Regions from separate parts of the Nonomuraea sp. NPDC050153 genome, predicted to be linked through region 1. Evidence: riboswitches for the same ligand, from Rfam matches in the RefSeq annotation. Region 1 holds a riboswitch; each other region holds the start of a gene.
What was found. Region 1 has a riboswitch for thiamine pyrophosphate ahead of tenA (thiaminase II). Riboswitches for the same ligand answer to the same signal wherever they lie in the genome.

Region 1 (5,406 bases):
GGAGGACGAGGCCGGCCGCCTCGACGAGTTACGCGTCGGAGACCTCGAGGTACGCGGCTCCTTCGAGCTCAGCTACCAGCGGCTGCCCGACGACGCCGCCCTGGCCTTTCGCGCGATCGGCCTGCTCGGCGAGCAGTCCGTGCCGGGCTGGGTGGCCGACGCCGTGCTCGACCGGCCCCGCGCCGACGCCGTCGTGGACGCCCTGGTCGACGCGAACCTCCTGCGGCTGGCCGGCACCGACCACGTCGGCCAGCCCCGCTACCGGCTCCACGACCTGATCCGCTGCGCCGCCAAGGAGAAGGCGGGCGGCGACACCGAGCGGCACGCGCTGGCCCGGGTGCTCGGCGGCTGGCTGACCGCCGCCGAACACGCCTCCTTACGACTTCCCACCACCCTCTTCGGGCTGACGTCCGACCTGGCGCCCCGCTGGAGCCTGGAGCGGGAGACCCTCGGCCGCCTCACCGCCCAGCCGCTGTCGTGGTTCGACGCCGAGCGGGAGTCCCTGGTGGAGGCCGTACGGCTGGCCGCCGACGCGGGCCTGGCCCAGTCCGCGTGGGGGCTGGCCGCCACCCTGGTCCCGTACTTCGACCTGCACTGCCTCCTGGACGAGTGGCAGCTCACGCACCGCCTCGCCCTGGACAGCGCCCGCGCGGCCGGCGACCGCCACGGGGAGGCCGCCATGCTCCGCGGCCTGGCCCAGGTCTGCCTCTACCAGGACCGCTACGCCGAGGCCGAGGACATGTTCCGGCGGGCCCGCGTCATCTTCCACGAGCTGGGCGACACGCGCAGCGAGGCCATCTCGATCTGCGGGCTGGCGGCGGTCAACCAGTTCTCCAACCGGCACCTCAAGGCGCTCGGGTCCTTCCGGCACGCGCTGGCCATGTTCCTGGCCATCGGCGACCGCAGCGGCGAGGCGTACGCGCGGCAGGCGATCGGGCGCGTCCACCTGTCGCTGCGGGACCTGCGGCAGGCGTCCAGGTGGCTCGGGGACGCGCTGCGGCTGGCCGAGGAGCTCGGCGACGCCCACCGCGAGGGCTGCGTGTCGATGCAACTCGGCCGCCTGTACGACATGTCCGCCGAGTCGGAGCGGGCCATGCGCTTCCAGGGGCACGCGCTGGACATCTTCGAGGCGCTCGGCGACCGCCACTGCGGCGCGTACGCGATGCGGAACCTGGGCGGGCTCCAGGTGGCCAGGGGCCACCGATCGGACGGCTCCGACCAGCTGGAGCGCTCCCTGGTGATCTTCCAGCAGCTGGGGGACCGCCGCGGGGAGGCGGACACGTACCAGACGCTCGGGGAGCTCTACCGCTCCTCCGGGCGCGCCACCCTGGCCACCCACTACCTGCACCAGGCCCGCGAGCTGCGCAGGGAGCTCAGCGAGTCGTTCGCGTGAGGCCCGGGGGCCTAGGAGAGCCATTGCCCGGTCGGCCAGGTCTCCAGGCGCCAGGCGCTGTCCCAGAACATCCACTCGTACTCGGTGGCCCGGCAGAACGCCTCGTCCATCGCCCGGCGCGTCTCGGGGTCGGCGGTCGCGGCCAGCCGGTCGGCGATGGCCTTGGCCTGCTCGACCGAGGCGGCGAAGGAAGGGTCGGAGTAGGTGCCGATCCAGGTCCCGTACGGGTGGTCCGCCGCGCCCGCCGTGCGTTCGAGCAGCGCCGCGCCGACGTCCTGGTAGACCCAGAAGCACGGCAGCACGGCGGCGGCCAGCACGGGCAAGGGGGCGGCCAGGGCCGTGGCCTGGAGGTAGGAGGAGTAGGCCAGGCAGGTCGGCGAGGTGGCCACGGCCGCAGTCTCGTCGGCCGTCAGCCCGAACTGCTCCAGGTAGCCGGTGTGCAGGGCCCGCTCGACGACCAGCGCCGTGTGCGCGCTCTGCGCGAAGAACGCGGCGTCGGCCGGGGAGGTGGCGCGGGCCGAGGCGGTCGCGAGGACCTTGGAGTAGGCCACCAGGTAGCGCCCGTCCTGGACGAGGTAGAACGCGAAGCGCTCCCGGTCGAGGGTGCCGTCGCCGAGCGCGGTGTTGAACGGGTGGTCGTGGATCGCCTTGAGCAGCGTGGCCGTGCGCGTCCAGAGGTCATCACAGAAGGTCACCGATGACGTCCCTTCGCTAGTGCGAACTAGATCAGGTTCGACGGGTGTGATCTCAGCCCGGCAGCCCGGGCACCCCGCGTCGCGGCCAACGCTAGCAGAAGGCACGGCCCGGTCGTGAGGAAGGCTCGGAAGCTAGACAGCCAGTAGGCCCGTGGGGCCTACCTGGATTCGAACCAGGAGAAGGAAGCCCCCGAATGGCCTCACGACCGGAAGTCGAACGTATCAGGCGGGGATCAGTTCGTGCAGCGTGCCGGGCGTGTAGACGCGCGCCCCCTCCGGGAGGTCGGCCGGCGCCTCCAGGCCGATGTAGGTGGTGTGCCCGGCCGGCGAGCTCTTCGCGCGCAGCAGGTCGGCCAGGTAGCGGACGCGCAGGTAGTCGCGTTCGACGATGGAGCGCACCAGCAGGGAGGCGGTGAGGCGGTTGCCCTCCACCTGGTTGAAGCCGGGGTGCCCCTTCAGGTAGAGGTGCAGCCACTTCACCAGCCATCCGCCGTCGCCGCCGCGCAGGAAGACGAGCGGCAGGGCGATCTGGCCGGAGCCGCGCAGGTCCGACTTCATGCGCACGGTACGCGGCTCGAACGGCCTGCCCTCCTGCGCGGCGTCCCTGATCATGTATCCGAAGAACGCCTCGGCGACCTGGTCGAACCGCTCCCCGGCGTAGATGTGCACCTGCGGGATGATGATCGGCTGGGTCGCGGCGGCGAGCCGGAGGTTGATGAACTCGGACGCGCCCTCGGGCGCCTCGGTGAGGTCACCGGAGTACTCGGCGAAATCGTTGGTGTAGTTCGTCCAGGAAATGTGCGTCGGGTTGTCGTAGGAGTCGTCGAGCATGAGCGCGGACAGGTCGTAGTCGGTGCGCTGCCCGGCCTCGCGCCAGTGGACGAAGAACCTGAGCAGCTCGCCGTCCACCGCCGAGACCGAGCCCCGGGGCAGCATGCCGAGGCCGGGCGCGACGGCCTTGCCGGACAGCGGCAGGGCGACGTCGAGCACGTCGGGATCGACGATCAGCTCGCCGGGGTCGGGGAGGCGGCGGGCGATCTCCTCGTCCAGGATGGCCAGCGCCCGCGACAGGGCCTGCTCCGCCAGCGGGGAACGCGAGTCGGGGGTCGCCCACGCTCTGCCGTACCGGTTGGTGAAGACGCGGCCCGCGACGGGGGCGAGCCGGTTCTGCAGATGCTCGCGCAGCGACAGCAGGACGCGGCCGGAGGCGCCGGCGGCGGCTCTTTCCGCCGCGTCCAGCACGTCCTTGGCGTCCGTCGCGGACTTGTCGGACCCGCCGGTCCGCAGCAGGTGGTCGAGGCGGCGCAGCAGCGCGCCGGGCGCCTTCTCCAGCAGCTTCACCGCCTCGGCGGTGCGGCCCTCCGACAGGGCGGCCTCGACCCGGCTGTCCAGGCTCACGGCCCGGCGCGTGCCCCTGGCCGTCTCGAAGACGGCGGCGGCGTTGGGGAACTGCGGATACTCGTGGGGGTGCAGCCGCTCGCCGAGGCGCTTCCACTCCTCCCGGTGGCGCGGCACGTCGCCGAGCTTGGCCGGGGACGCGACCGCGTCCAGCGCCCCCAGCAGGGCGCGGCGCTCGGCGCGGCGGAACGAACGGAACCTGGTGGGCTCGGCCAGCGTGACGTCGCCGCCGGAGCAGCCGCAGGCGAGCCGGAGCACGTCGGTCACCGTGTCGACCAGCAGCGGCCGGCCGCCCGCGAGGCGGACCTCGTTGACGATCGCGCGGTTCTCGCGCACGGGGATGCGCTCGGGCTCGTCGGCGCAGAACCCGGCCAGCAGCCGCAGCGCGTCCAGGTCCTCGGCGGCCAGGGGCACCTCGGAGCCGGCCAGGGAGAAGTAGAGCTCCCGTGCCTCCGACTCCAGGCTCCCGCCCAGCTCCAGCACGGTCACCCGGTCACCGGCCAGCGGGACCAGCTCGTCGTGCGCGGCCAGCAGGTCGGCGTAGGTGTGCTGGTAGCGGCCGTAGCCGGGCAGGGAGAGCAGGTTGAGCGTCGAGGTCTCGACGCGCGCGGCGGCCACCGGGTCGAGCAGCGCCTCGCGCAGCAGCCCGGCCCAGAACTCCAGCGTGTCGGGCACGTTCTTGGGGAAGTTCAGGAAGTACGCGTTGTGCTGGACGTGGTCGCCCACGAGGGTGCGGACAGTGGCCAGAATGCGGACGCCGAGGTCGACCACGGTCTCGCCGCGCAGCCCCGACAGCCGCTCGAGCAGCGCGGCCGAGCACGTGAAGCCGACGCTGAGCAGCGCCGCGTCGAGCTGGCGGGCGGCGGTCTCACCCCAGCCGGACGCGGAGCCGGCCGGGGCGGCGCCGATGGGGACGCGCAGCCGGCGGGCGATGACGAGGCTTTCCAGAGTGTCCACGAACGGCACCATATAGCCGGGACACGCCCGAACGCCGGGGGTTTTCCGTGGGCCCTCCGGCATGTCCGCCTTGATCGCCTGGAGAAGCTCGCCGCCGAGGACGGCGTCCCGTTCACCGCACTACCGGACCCAGAGTTCCCAGTAGCTGCCGCTCCCTGAGCACTCGTACTCGTTCCAACCCTCGCGGACCCACATCTGGCCGGCGTCGACGCAGTTGTACTTGCTGGTGTACACGCCGATTTTCGTCCAGGCGGCCGCCTGAGCAGAAGCAGGGGCGCTGAGCACGCTGACGATCGCGGCGGCCATGCCGGCTACCAGGAGCCCTGCACGTAGACGCATCCGTTCCTCCTTGAAATCCGGGAAGCGATACATCATGATCATGCTGGAAGCGCGCCCCCGAACACAAGTGTTCAGCAATTCTGTTCACGATCAGTTCAAGCTGGGCAGACGCCGAGCCGGGTGCGGTCGCCTTTGCCGGTGACTCGTGGCCCGGCTCGCATCGTTGGCCGGGTGATCGACGTGTGGCCCGCTGCTCGCAGTGACGTCGGCGGTTGCCGTTAACCAGTGGCGTCCCCGTGGACGAGTCTCCTAGCCTTTGCGCTCGTGGCTGATGATCCGAAGACGCGCCCGGAGCGACGTGACCTCGGTCGGGTGTTCAACGAGGTGCCGGAGCTCTACGACCGGGTCCGGCCGGGATACCCCGACGAGTTGTTCGCGGACCTTGGCGGCATCACCGGGATGGACGAAAGGTCGTCGGTGCTGGAGGTGGGCTGCGGTACCGGTCAGGCGACGCGCTCGCTGGCGGCGCTCGGATGTTCGGTGACCGCGGTCGAGCCGGGCGAGGAGATGGCCGCACTCGCGCGCCGGCGGCTCGCCGGCTTCCGCAACGTCACAGTCGAGAGATCGACGTTTGAGGAGTGGGACGACCGCGGCAGACGCTTCGACGTCCTCGTGGCCGCGTCC
Region 2 (5,406 bases), on a different contig from region 1:
TGCTCCAGCCGCCGCGCCAGCGCGGGGTCGTCCCCGATGTACGGCAGCACCACGAACCCGTCGGCCACCAGCCGCTCCGCGGCGTCGAACGTCTCGATCGGGTCGGGCAGCAGCGTCCGCTCGTCGGCGATGACCTCCAGCTTGACCCAGTTCGTGCCGAGCGCCTCCCTGGCCAGCCGCGCCGTCAGCACGGCCTCGCCCGCGGTGAAGCAGCCCGCCGTGTTGGGGAGCACCTTGATGTCCCGCTCGCGCAGCACGTCCAGGACGGACCCGGGGGCGCTCGGGTCGAGCCGCCGCATGGCCACCGTGGTCAGCTCGGTGCCGGACGCGGCCAGCGCCTGGTCGAGCACGTCGAGCGAGGGCGCGCCGCCGGTCCCCATGATGAGCCGGGAGGAGAACTTCTCCCCGGCGATGATCAGTTCATCCACCTTGCACCGCCGTCAGAACCTCCACCCGGTCACGGTCGCTGAGCGCCGTCGTCTCCCACGAGCTCCGCGTGACCACCTCGTCGTTGACGGCCACGGCCACCCCGGTGGTGGCCGTGGTCAATGTGCGTACGGCCTGCGCCACGGTCATGCCGTCGGTCACCTCGTGCGAGGCCCCGTTGATCGTCACAATCATGAAATTTCCCGAAATCTCCCAGGCGTGCACAACGCCGCCAGCTCGCCCTCTTCGCCCAGCAGGATGTCCGCCGTGAGCGGCGCCAGGAGCACGCCGCCCCGGTGGTGACCGGTGGCCAGCGTCAGCCCCGGGGTGCGGCTCGGGCCGATGAGCGGCAGGTTGTCCGGCGTACCCGGACGCAGCCCGGCCACCACGTCGGCGACCTCCAGCTCGGTGACGCCCGGCACCAGCTCCCTGGCGTCCCGCAGCAGCTCGTAGAGCCCGCCCGCGGTCACCCTGGTGTCGAAGCCCATCTCCTCCTGCGTCGCCCCGACCACCAGCTCGCCGTCACCCCGGGGGACGAGATAGACCGGCGTGCCGTGGACGGTGCCGCGCACGCACCGCGTGAGCAGTGGCTGCGGCGAGCGCAACCGCATGATCTGCCCCTTCACCGGCCGCACCGGCACCTCGGCCAGCCCGGCGCTCCACGCCCCGGCCGCCAGGATCACCCGCTCCGCCGGCAGCTCGGATCGCCGGCCGTCGCCGCCGGGCGGCTCCAGGCGTACCCCCGTGACCCGGGCGCCGTCGCGCAGCAGCTCGCCCACCCGGGCCCGTACCAGCGGGACTCCCTGCCGGTCGAGCGCGGCCAGCAGCGCCGCCGTCACGCGGCGCGGGTCCACCCAGGAGTCGCCGGGGGCCAGCAGCCCGCCCCGCGCCGAGGGGGCCAGCATGGGCTCCAGGCGGCGGCACTCGCGGCCGGTCAGCCGCTCGACGGGCAGCTCCAGCTTCTCCAGGTACGCGGCCAGCTCGTCCAGCGCGGCCAGGTCGTCCGCCCCGAACGCCACGTCGAGCGTCCCCTCGGAGCGCAGGTCCAGGGCCTCGGGGCCGGCCAGCCCCGCGTCGGCGGCCAGCTCGGCGGCGAAGGCCGGCCAGCGGCGCAGCGACGCCACCCCGAGCCGCAGCAGCGGCGCCTCGGTGTAGGTGACCTCGCTGATCGGCGCCAGCATCCCCGCCGCCGCGTGCGAGGCCCCCGAGGCGGGGGCCGGGTCCACCAGGGTGACGGGCCGCCCCGCGCGGGCCAGCCGCCAGGCCGCGGAGAGCCCGACGACCCCGCCGCCCACGATCACATCCATCCGCGCTCCCTTCGCCGGCATGATCCGGATCAGGTGTCTTGCGGTCGAAGGCCCGATGGCAGCCTTCCTCTCAGCCCGGTCACGGCCGGACTCCCGCGCGTCTTACGTCCTCCAGCCTACGGCCTCGCTGCGACGCCCCGACACCGCCCCACGTTAGGGTCATGAACGTGAACCGAGTCGTGGTGGTGGGAGCTGGGCTGGCCGGAGTGCGCACCGTGGAGGCGCTGCGCACGCGGGGGTTCGAGGGGAGGGTCACGCTGATCGGGGAGGAGCGGCATCGCCCCTACGACCGTCCGCCCCTGTCCAAGGCCGTGCTGTTCGGCGACGCCGACACCAGCTTCGTCGACACCGACCTGGCCGCGATCGACGTGGAGTTCCAGCCCGGGGTCAGCGCCAAGGCGCTGCGGGAGGGGGTCGTCGAGACGACCGAGGGCGAGATCGGCTACGACGGGCTGGTCATCGCCACCGGCGCCGAGCCGATCAGGCTGCCCGGCGACGGCCCGCAGCACGTGCTGCGCACGCTCGACGACGCCCACGAGCTCAGGGCCATGCTCGTCCCCGGCGCCCGCGTCGCGGTCATCGGCGCCGGCTGGATCGGCGCGGAGGTGGCCACGGCCGCCCGCCGCGCCGGGTGCGCGGTGACCGTGATCGAGGCCGGCCCGGCGCCGCTCGCCGCGGCGGTCGGCGCCGGGATCGGGGCTCGCACCGAGCGCTGGTACGACGGCATCGACCTGCGGCTCGACACCATGGTCGACTCCGTGGACGAGGGCGGCGTGCGGCTGGTGGGCGGCGAGTTCGTGGACGCCCACGTGGTGGTCACGGGCATCGGCGTGCGCCCGGCCGTCGAATGGCTCACCGGCGCCGACATCGACCTGCACAACGGCGTCGTCGTGGACGAGCACCTGCGCGCCTCCCTCCCGAACACGGTGGCCGTCGGCGACTGCGCCGCCTGGTGGTCGCGTCGCTGGCAGACCAGGCTCAGGGTCGAGCACTGGGACACCGCGCTCAACGCCCCGGAAGTGGCCGCCGCGAGCCTGCTGGGCGAGGACGTCGCGTACGATCCCGTTCCGTACTTCTGGTCGGAGCAGTTCGGACATATGGTGCAATACGCCGGTCATCATTTGGCAGGGGAACGGCTGATCTATCGCGGCGAGCCCGAGGGCAAGTGGTCGGCCGTCTGGCTCACGGCCGACGACGTTCCCGCAGCGGTGCTCGCCGTGGACCGGCCGCGGGACCTCGTACAGGGGCGTAGAATCATCGGCGCCGGACACCGTCTCGACGTGGAACGCCTGGTAGATCCAGAAGTCTCCCTACGGGATTGTGTTGTTTGAGCAAGCACGGCATGTGGTAGTTGTGGTTTCGTGACGCTTTCTGTTGCACAGATCGACCGGGAGACCGACCAGCTCGTCGACGAGTGGCTCACTCTCCCCGAAGTGGCCTCGCGCCTCGACCTTTCGATCGGGCGGGCCAAGCAACTCCTCAAGGACCACAAGCTGCTCGGCGTTCGCCGGGGGAGCGGCGGGCCGCAGGTGCCCGCGGTGTTCCTCGATGGAAAGGATGTGAGGAAGGGCCTGCCCGGCACGCTGACCGTGTTGCTGGACGCCGGCTACGACGACGTCGAGTCGCTGCGCTGGCTCTTCACCCCCGACGAGTCCCTGCCCGGATCGCCCATCGAGGCGATCAAGGCCGGCCGTCACACTGAGGTCAAGCGGCGTGCCCAAGCCCTCGGTTTCTGAGGCCCGCCTCTATCTCTGCACCGACGGCCGCCGCGACCGCGGCGACCTCGCGGAGTTCCTCGACTCGGTGCTGGCCGGCGGCGTGGACATCATCCAGCTGCGGGAGAAGGGTCTGGAGGCTCGCGACGAACTCGCGCTCCTCGAAATCTTCCGCGACGCCTGCGACCGGCACGGCAAACTCCTGGCCGTCAACGACCGGGCGGACATCGCCTACGCCGCCCGCCCCGACGTGCTCCACCTGGGGCAGGACGACCTTCCTGTGACGGTCGCGCGAGAGATACTCGGCGACCACATCGTCATCGGACGGTCCACCCACTCCGTGGCCGAGGCTTCCGCCGCGGCAGCGGAGCCGGGCGTCGACTACTTCTGCTGCGGCCCCATCTGGCCCACGCCCACCAAGCCCGGCCGCCCGGCCCCCGGCCCGCCGCTGCTCCGGCACGCGGCCGCGCTGGAGACCTCGCGGCCGTGGTTCGGGATCGGCGGCATCGACCTCGCGAACCTGGACGAGGTGATGTCGTACGGCGTGCGCCGCGTGGTGGTCGTACGGGCGATCACGGACGCGGAGGATCCGGGCGCGGCGGCGGCGGAGTTCGCCAAACGCCTGTCCACCCTCTGACCGCACAAGGCCCTCTGACCACACGAAGCCCCATGATCACAGGAGGCCTGGCCACACCAGGCCTCCTGGTCACAGGGGTTCCCCGACCGCAGGGTCCCCTGGTCGCAGGGGCTTCCCGCCTGCCGGGGGCGCTCGCCACCACGCGGGCGCCTCCGGGGCGCGGGCCTGTTCACCCGGTCAGGCCGCGCTGCGCGCCCAGATTGTGGCGCGCCCCAGTCGTGCGGTCAGGTCGTGCGGTCAGGTCGTGTGTTCAGATCGTGCCGTCAGGTCTTGCGGGAGGTGGCGGCGATGGCCAGCTCCGTCAGCGCCGTGCGCGCCTCGGGCATGATCGGCGCCCCGTCGAGCGCGGACAGCGCGTCCGCCAGATACTCGCCGATCAGGTCCTCGCACTCCTGCAGCGCGCCCGTGTCGTCGATGATCTGCCGCAGCGTCTCCACCCCGCGCTCGTCCAGCCCGGGATCCCCCAGCAGCCGCCGGACGGTCTCCGCCGCACCCGGGGACGCGGCCGCGAGCGTGCGCGCCACGAGCATCGTCCGCTTGCCCTCCCGCAGGTCGTCGCCGGCCGGCTTGCCCGTCTGCGCCGGATCGCCGAACACCCCCAGGATGTCGTCACGGAGCTGGAACGCGATCCCGACCTTTGTGCCGTAGCCCGTGCACAGCTCGTCCATCCAGGGCGCGAGCTTGCCGCCGGCGAGCGCCAGCCCGAGCCTGAGCGGCTGCTCCACCGAGTATTTCCCGCTCTTGAACAGCGCCACCCGCAGCGCCGACTCGAACGTGTTCTCGCCGTGCGCCTGCTCCAGCAGGTCGAGGTACTGGCCGCACATCAGCTCCGTACGCATGTGGTCGTGCACGGGCTGGGCCGCCGCCAGGGACTCGGGCGGCAGGCCGCTGGTGCGCCACATCTCGCCCGACCAGATCAGGAGCAGATTGCCCAGCAGGATCGCCGCGCCCTCGCCGAACTGCGCGGCGGAGCCGTGCCAGGAGGACTTCTCGTGCAGCGCCTGGAACCGGCGGTGCGCGGACGGCATGCCCCTGCGCAGGTCGCTCTTGTCCATCACGTCGTCGTGCACCAGCGCGCTGGCCTGCAGCAGCTCCAGCGAGGCCGCCGCGGTGAAGATCTCGGGCACGTCCGTGCCGCCCGCGCCGCGCCAGCCCCAGTAGCAGAATGCCGGACGCAGCCGCTTGCCGCCGGACAGCAGCTCGTCGGCCGCCGTGCGCAGCGGCTCGAGCTCGGGGTCACCGGGGGAGGGCAGCTGCCGTTCGACGAACTCTCCGAGGGCACGCTCCACCTGTGTGCGCAGGGTGTCCATGCCAACGGCGT
Region 3 (5,406 bases), on a different contig from region 1:
TGTCGATGGTGGAGTCGAGGGCCGGGTACGCGCCGTCGTCGATCTGCTCGGCGTAGGCCGCCAGCCAGCCGTTCACGATGTCGACGCCCTTGCTCGCGAGCGGGGCGAACGCCCTGGCGTCCACCCCCGCCGCGCCGAGCAGGGCGGCGCCCTGCAGGAAGCCGTTCAGGACGTTCCACATCAGGCTCAGCACGGCCATCTCGTGCAGCGCCGACAGGGTGTGGTCGTCGCCGAGGTACGTCGTTCCAGAACCGAGGCTCCTGAGGACCGGCTCGTACTGCTCGAAGACCGACCGCGGCCCGCTGTAGGTGACAACGGCGTCCGCCCCGATCTCCGCGGGGACGGCCATGATCGCGCCGTCGAGGTACGCGGCGCCGTGCCGCGCCGCCCACTCGGCGCTCTCGCGGGCGCCCGACGACGTACCCGATCCCAGGTTCACCAGGGCCCGGCCGTCGAAAGCCTCGCCCAGCGGGTCGAGGAGCCGGTGCGCGGCGTCGTAGTCCGTGACGCAGACGATCACGAGCGAGCCGGCCGCGACGGCGTCGCCGACCGAGTCGGCGAGCTTCGCGCCCTGGGCCACGAGCTGGTCGGCCTTGGCCGCCGTACGGTTCCACACGGTCGTGGGATGCCCGTCGCGCAGGAACGCCCCGGCCAGCGCCTGGCCCATCAGTCCGAGGCCGATGACGGTCACGGGAGTGTTGTTGGTGGTCATGGCAGAATCCTCAACGTTCATACCGGTATGAAGGTCAAGGGGGAGCGACATGCTGATCGGCGAGTTGAGCCGGCAGACCGGGATTAACACGCATCAGCTGCGTTACTACGAGGCCCAGGGCTTGCTGGAGCCCGGCCGCGGCGCCAACGGCTACCGCGAGTACGGCGACGACGCCGTCCTGACCGTGGCCCAGATCCGGAGGCTGCTCGAAGCCGGGCTGTCGACCCAGGAGATCGCGTACCTGCTGCCCTGCGCCACCGGCACGGCCCCCGACCTGGAGCCCTGCCCCGAGCTCCTGGACACCCTGCGAGCGCGCCTGCACGGCCTGGACGAGCACATCGACACGCTCGCCCGCTCCCGCCAGGCCCTCCACGACTACATCGAGACCACCGAACAGCGGGTGTCGGAGTATTACCGGGGATGCGAGATCGAGGAACTCCGTCCCATGAGCTGAGCGAGCGCGTCGGCCAGGCCCTCGTCCGTGGCGTCGGCCGCGGTGCCGGTTCTCACATCACGACCTCGGACAGGTTGCGGCGGACCGACGGTTTGTCGTCGAAGGTGACGCCGAGCCGCATGATCATCTGCGGGTACTCGTCCGAGCAGAGCTCGTGCCGCAGGAACTCGCGCAGCAGGTCCATCTCCAGCGCCTGGGTGTGGAAGGCGGCGCTGACCCCGTACGCGGAGGCGTGCAGCAGGATGTGCTGCAGCGCCTGCCCGGCGTCGATCCACTCCCGGCGGCTGTCGCCCCGCGTGGTGAGCAGCGCCACGACCCCGACGGACGCCGCCGCTCGCTGGTCGGCCTGGCTGCCCCAGTCGTGCTGCCAGGCGTAGTCACGCTGCGGGAAGTCCGGATCGGTCCGTACGGCCTGACGCGGGTAGCCCTCCGCCGGAACCCCGTCCCTGCGGCTGCTGCCGGGCGGCTGCCCCCAGCGGATCATCTCCAGGGTGAAGCGACGGTTCTGCGCCTGCACGCCCTGCGCGGCCTGGGTGAGCGAGGCGACGACCCGCAACGCCTCCGGGGAGCGGATGGGCGTCAGCTTGGCGCCGTGCTCCATGGCCGCGCGGACCAGCCGCTCGACCAGTTCGTCCGGCACCGGCACCTCGGCGAAGCCCGCCCGGTGGGTGCGACGGCACTCGATCTCACCGCCGAGAGCCTTGGTCGCCTCGTCGGTATGCGTCTCGCCGCCCGGCTTGAGCGTGGCGAGCAACGACGGGCGGTCCGGGTCCGGCAGGGTGCGCACCTCCGGCTCGAAGCCCTCGCACCGCATCGCCGTACGCATGTTGAACAGGGCAGCACCGCAACTGATCAGCAGTTCCCGGCCCGAGGCGTCGCCGGCGCGCAGCCTCCGGTCCGGGTCGGCCCGCAGGCTGATCTCCTCCCCGGACACCGAGAACGTCCAGGGCTGCGTGTTGTGCACGGACGGCGCCCAGCGCGCCGCCTCCAGCGCCACACCGAGCGCGTGCTTCACCGAGAGAACGGCCATGACACCCACCTCCGCCTCCAGCGCATCACGCCCGGGACGGTTCCGGTCAGGGTCGAAGGTCCCCGGCCGCCAGGGCCGTCGGCCCTCTGCCGTGGGAGTCTGCTGGGGGGAGTCTGCTGGGGGGAGTCGCAGCACATGGCGAAGACCTGTGAGGCGCTCTCCCTTCGCCGGCATGGTCCGGATCAGGTGGCTAGGGGTCGCCGGTTCGTCCTTCGACTCTCCGGCCTCTCAGCCTTTCCTTCGCTCCCCCGAAGAGGCTCTCGGGTCGGGCTCCCTCGCTCGTCTCACAGGCCTAATAACAACTTCTCGCCGCCCGGATCGCCCCGCCAGGGACGAAAGTCCTTCACTTTCGGGACCAATGGCCCTAGCCAATCCGGTTGGCAAGGGTCACGTAGGCGTGCGCCACCTTCGCGTCGATGTCACGGGGGACGGGGACGACGCACTGATCGACCGGTACGAGCCCGCCTGCGATGGACTCCAGACAGCGTGCCTGGAGCGTGAATCCGAGATCCATCGATTCCACCGAGTTTCCCAGCGGGCGCGGGCCGGAGAGGTTGACCATGTGCCCGCCGGTGAGCACGTGAACGCGCCTCCCGTCGCCGAGGACGAGGCTCGTGACGCCTTCCGTCGGCTCCGCGGAGCCGACCACGTCGGGATGGCCCAGGAGGTCGGCCATGTCGATCTCCCACGGGACATGACCGGCGTTGGCCAGGATCGCGCCGTCGGACAGCAGGCGGAGGTCGGCTCCGGTGAGGACGCGCGCGGCGCCGGTGACGGTCACGACGAGCTCGGCGGACGAGATCGCCCGCTCCCGCTCCGGCACCGCGAAGCCGTCGAGCAGCGCGTTGAGCCGCCGTACCGGATCCGTGTCGAGCACGGAGACGAGGGCACGGGCGCGGCCGAAGTTGCCGGCGACGCCGCGTCCGCAGGGTCCGTAGCCGACGACCGTGACCCGGAGCCCGTTCGTGGCCCGGTTGGTGATGCGCATGAAGGACTCGAGCACGCTCTGGCCCACCGCATGCTCGTTCTCGGCGAACTGCTTGATCGGGCTGTCGTTGATCACCAGGAGCGGCCGCGCGATGCGGTCGCGCAGCGGCAGCAGTCTCGCCCGCCCCGAGGTGGTCTCCTCGGTCCCGCCCAGCAGCGAATCGTACGGCTCCTCCAGGAACCGGGCGAACAGCTCCCCGCCGTTGTCGAGGATGAGATCCGGCCGGCAGGCGAGGACCTCGCGCAGGTGGGCCGCGTGGATCTCCGGGTCGCCGGTGCGCTCGCCGACGACGTTGACGCCTTGGTCCCTCAGCACGGCCACCGTCTCCTGCTGGGTGGTCATCAGGTTGCCGGTGGCGACGATCTGCGCCCCGCCCTGCCGCAGCGTGAGGAGGAGGGTGGCGGTCTTCGGCTCCAGATGGATGGCCGCGCCGATCGTCAGGCCGGCAAACGGACGGGTCCGGGCGAATTCCTCGGCGGTCTCGGCCAGCAGGCGGCAGCTGCCGAGCACCCACTCCATCCGCGCCATGAGCTCCTCCGGTCTCGTCAGCCGATCGTTCTCCTGAGCAGGATGGCGTGGATCAGGGAGGCCACGCCATCGTCGTCGTTGCTGGGGAGCAGGATCCGGGCGGCCGCCTTGACCTCGGGGTGCGCGTTGGCGACGGCCGCGGGCAGCCCGGCCTTCCTGAGCATGGGGAGGTCGTTGGGCATGTCCCCCACCGCGGCCGTGGCGGCAAGGGGGACTCTCCGGTGCGCGGCCGCCCATCGCAGGGCCTCGCCCTTGTTCGCGCGCTCCGGCGAGATCTCCAGGAAGTGCATGGTCGAGAAGGTCGCCCGGACTCCGGTGACCGTCCCGAACGCGTCGGCGAGCTGGGGCGCCGAGAGCCCAGGGTGAGCCACGAGCACCTTGACCACCCGGTTGCCGCGGGTGACCCGGCCGATGAGGTCGGCCGACACGTCATGGGGCCAGCAGCCGGGCACCAGGTCCGCGAAGCCGGGTTGCAGGACGAGCTCGCGCTCCGTGTCGATGCCCAGGACCGCGCCCCGGACGGACCGTCCGGCCCAGGCGAAGACCTGCTCGACCTGGCCGGCGGTGAAGCAGTGGTCGAACAGCACCCGGCCGGCGCGGGTGTCCCACATCACCGCGCCGTTGCTGCAGGCGATCAGGCCCTGGATGCCGGCCTCCAGAGCCCAGTCCAGGGCGTCCCGGGTGGGCCGCCCGGTGGCGACCATGACCTGGAGACCGGCGGCGCGGGCCTCGGCCAGCGCCGCCCTGGTGTCGGGGCTGAGGCCACCGGCGCTGGTGAGCAGGACCCCGTCCAGGTCCGTGCAGACCAGCTGGATCCGGGTCACGCGGCGGCCCTCGCGGCGTCGGCGTCCCGGACCACGAGGCTGCGCTGCCCGGCCGCCAGGACCACGGCGCCCACGGCGATGCTCAGCACCCCGACGGAAGCGGCCTGCGACTCCGTGGCGTGTTCCAGGATGACCCCCGCCGCGCTCGACCCCAGGGCGGTTCCCGCCGTCATCAACGTGACCAGCCAGGCGAACGCCTCGGTGACCGTGCCGACCGGCGCGAGCTTTCCGACCAGCACGAACGCGGCCGTCAGCACGGGCGCGAGGAAGAGCCCGGTGAGGATCATGATGGCGGCCATGTAGGGCGGGGACGGCACCAGGCACAGCAGCGCGTACGCGGCGGCCAGGCCGACGGTCAGCAGCAGCGTGCGCCGCGGGGGCGAGGAGGTCCAGCGCACGGCCCCGTAGCCGAGGCCGCCGATCAGCGCGCCGAGGGCGTTCAACGCCAGCAGCGTGGGCGCCCCGCCCACCATGTCGTGGTGCTCCGCGTAGAAGACCACCAGGACGTTGAGGCCGCCGATGGCGGCGCCGACCCCGGTCAGGCTCACCAGCAGGACGGCCAGACCGCGGCTGCGCAGCGGCCCGAGCCAGTCGGGCGACCGGACCGGCGCCTTCCACCTGCGGGTGGGCGATGCGGTGGCGACCACGAGCACTCCCAGCAGCCCCAGCAGCGCCCCCACCCACAGGGCTCCCACCGGCGAGTCGGCCGCCACGCAGCCGGCCACGACCAGGGGACCGCCGACGAAGACCAGCTCCTGGGAGGCCGAGTCCATGGCGTAGGCCGACTCAAGCCGAGCGGCCGGCACCAGATCGGGCCACAGCACCCTCAGGCAGGGCTCCAGCGGCGGGGTGGCCGCCCCCGCGAGAACG

Region 2: another riboswitch for thiamine pyrophosphate. It lies ahead of thiO (glycine oxidase ThiO); the one in region 1 lies ahead of tenA (thiaminase II).
Region 3: another riboswitch for thiamine pyrophosphate. It lies ahead of ACIBQ1_RS50060 (Acg family FMN-binding oxidoreductase); the one in region 1 lies ahead of tenA (thiaminase II).

Annotation. Positions count from the first base shown of each region.
Region 1 covers NZ_JBITJQ010000007.1:374,686-380,091, reverse strand. The annotation lists gene ACIBQ1_RS21005 (BTAD domain-containing putative transcriptional regulator) at 1-1,393, shown strand, start outside; gene tenA (thiaminase II) at 1,405-2,088, opposite strand; TPP riboswitch at 2,080-2,175, opposite strand; gene ACIBQ1_RS20995 (hypothetical protein) at 2,311-4,443, opposite strand; gene ACIBQ1_RS20990 (hypothetical protein) at 4,564-4,782, opposite strand; gene ACIBQ1_RS20985 (class I SAM-dependent methyltransferase) at 5,047-5,406, shown strand, end outside.
Region 2 covers NZ_JBITJQ010000001.1:122,926-128,331, forward strand. The annotation lists gene ACIBQ1_RS00630 (thiazole synthase) at 1-428, opposite strand, end outside; gene thiS (sulfur carrier protein ThiS) at 421-621, opposite strand; gene thiO (glycine oxidase ThiO) at 618-1,733, opposite strand; TPP riboswitch at 1,723-1,840, opposite strand; gene ACIBQ1_RS00645 (NAD(P)/FAD-dependent oxidoreductase) at 1,895-3,064, shown strand; gene ACIBQ1_RS00650 (Rv2175c family DNA-binding protein) at 3,095-3,469, shown strand; gene thiE (thiamine phosphate synthase) at 3,447-4,085, shown strand; gene ACIBQ1_RS00660 (polyprenyl synthetase family protein) at 4,349-5,406, opposite strand, start outside.
Region 3 covers NZ_JBITJQ010000035.1:65,277-70,682, reverse strand. The annotation lists gene ACIBQ1_RS50070 (NAD(P)-dependent oxidoreductase) at 1-712, opposite strand, end outside; gene ACIBQ1_RS50065 (MerR family transcriptional regulator) at 762-1,166, shown strand; gene ACIBQ1_RS50060 (Acg family FMN-binding oxidoreductase) at 1,219-2,196, opposite strand; TPP riboswitch at 2,339-2,456, opposite strand; gene ACIBQ1_RS50055 (adenosylhomocysteinase) at 2,561-3,712, opposite strand; gene ACIBQ1_RS50050 (HAD family hydrolase) at 3,730-4,536, opposite strand; gene ACIBQ1_RS50045 (MFS transporter) at 4,533-5,406, opposite strand, start outside.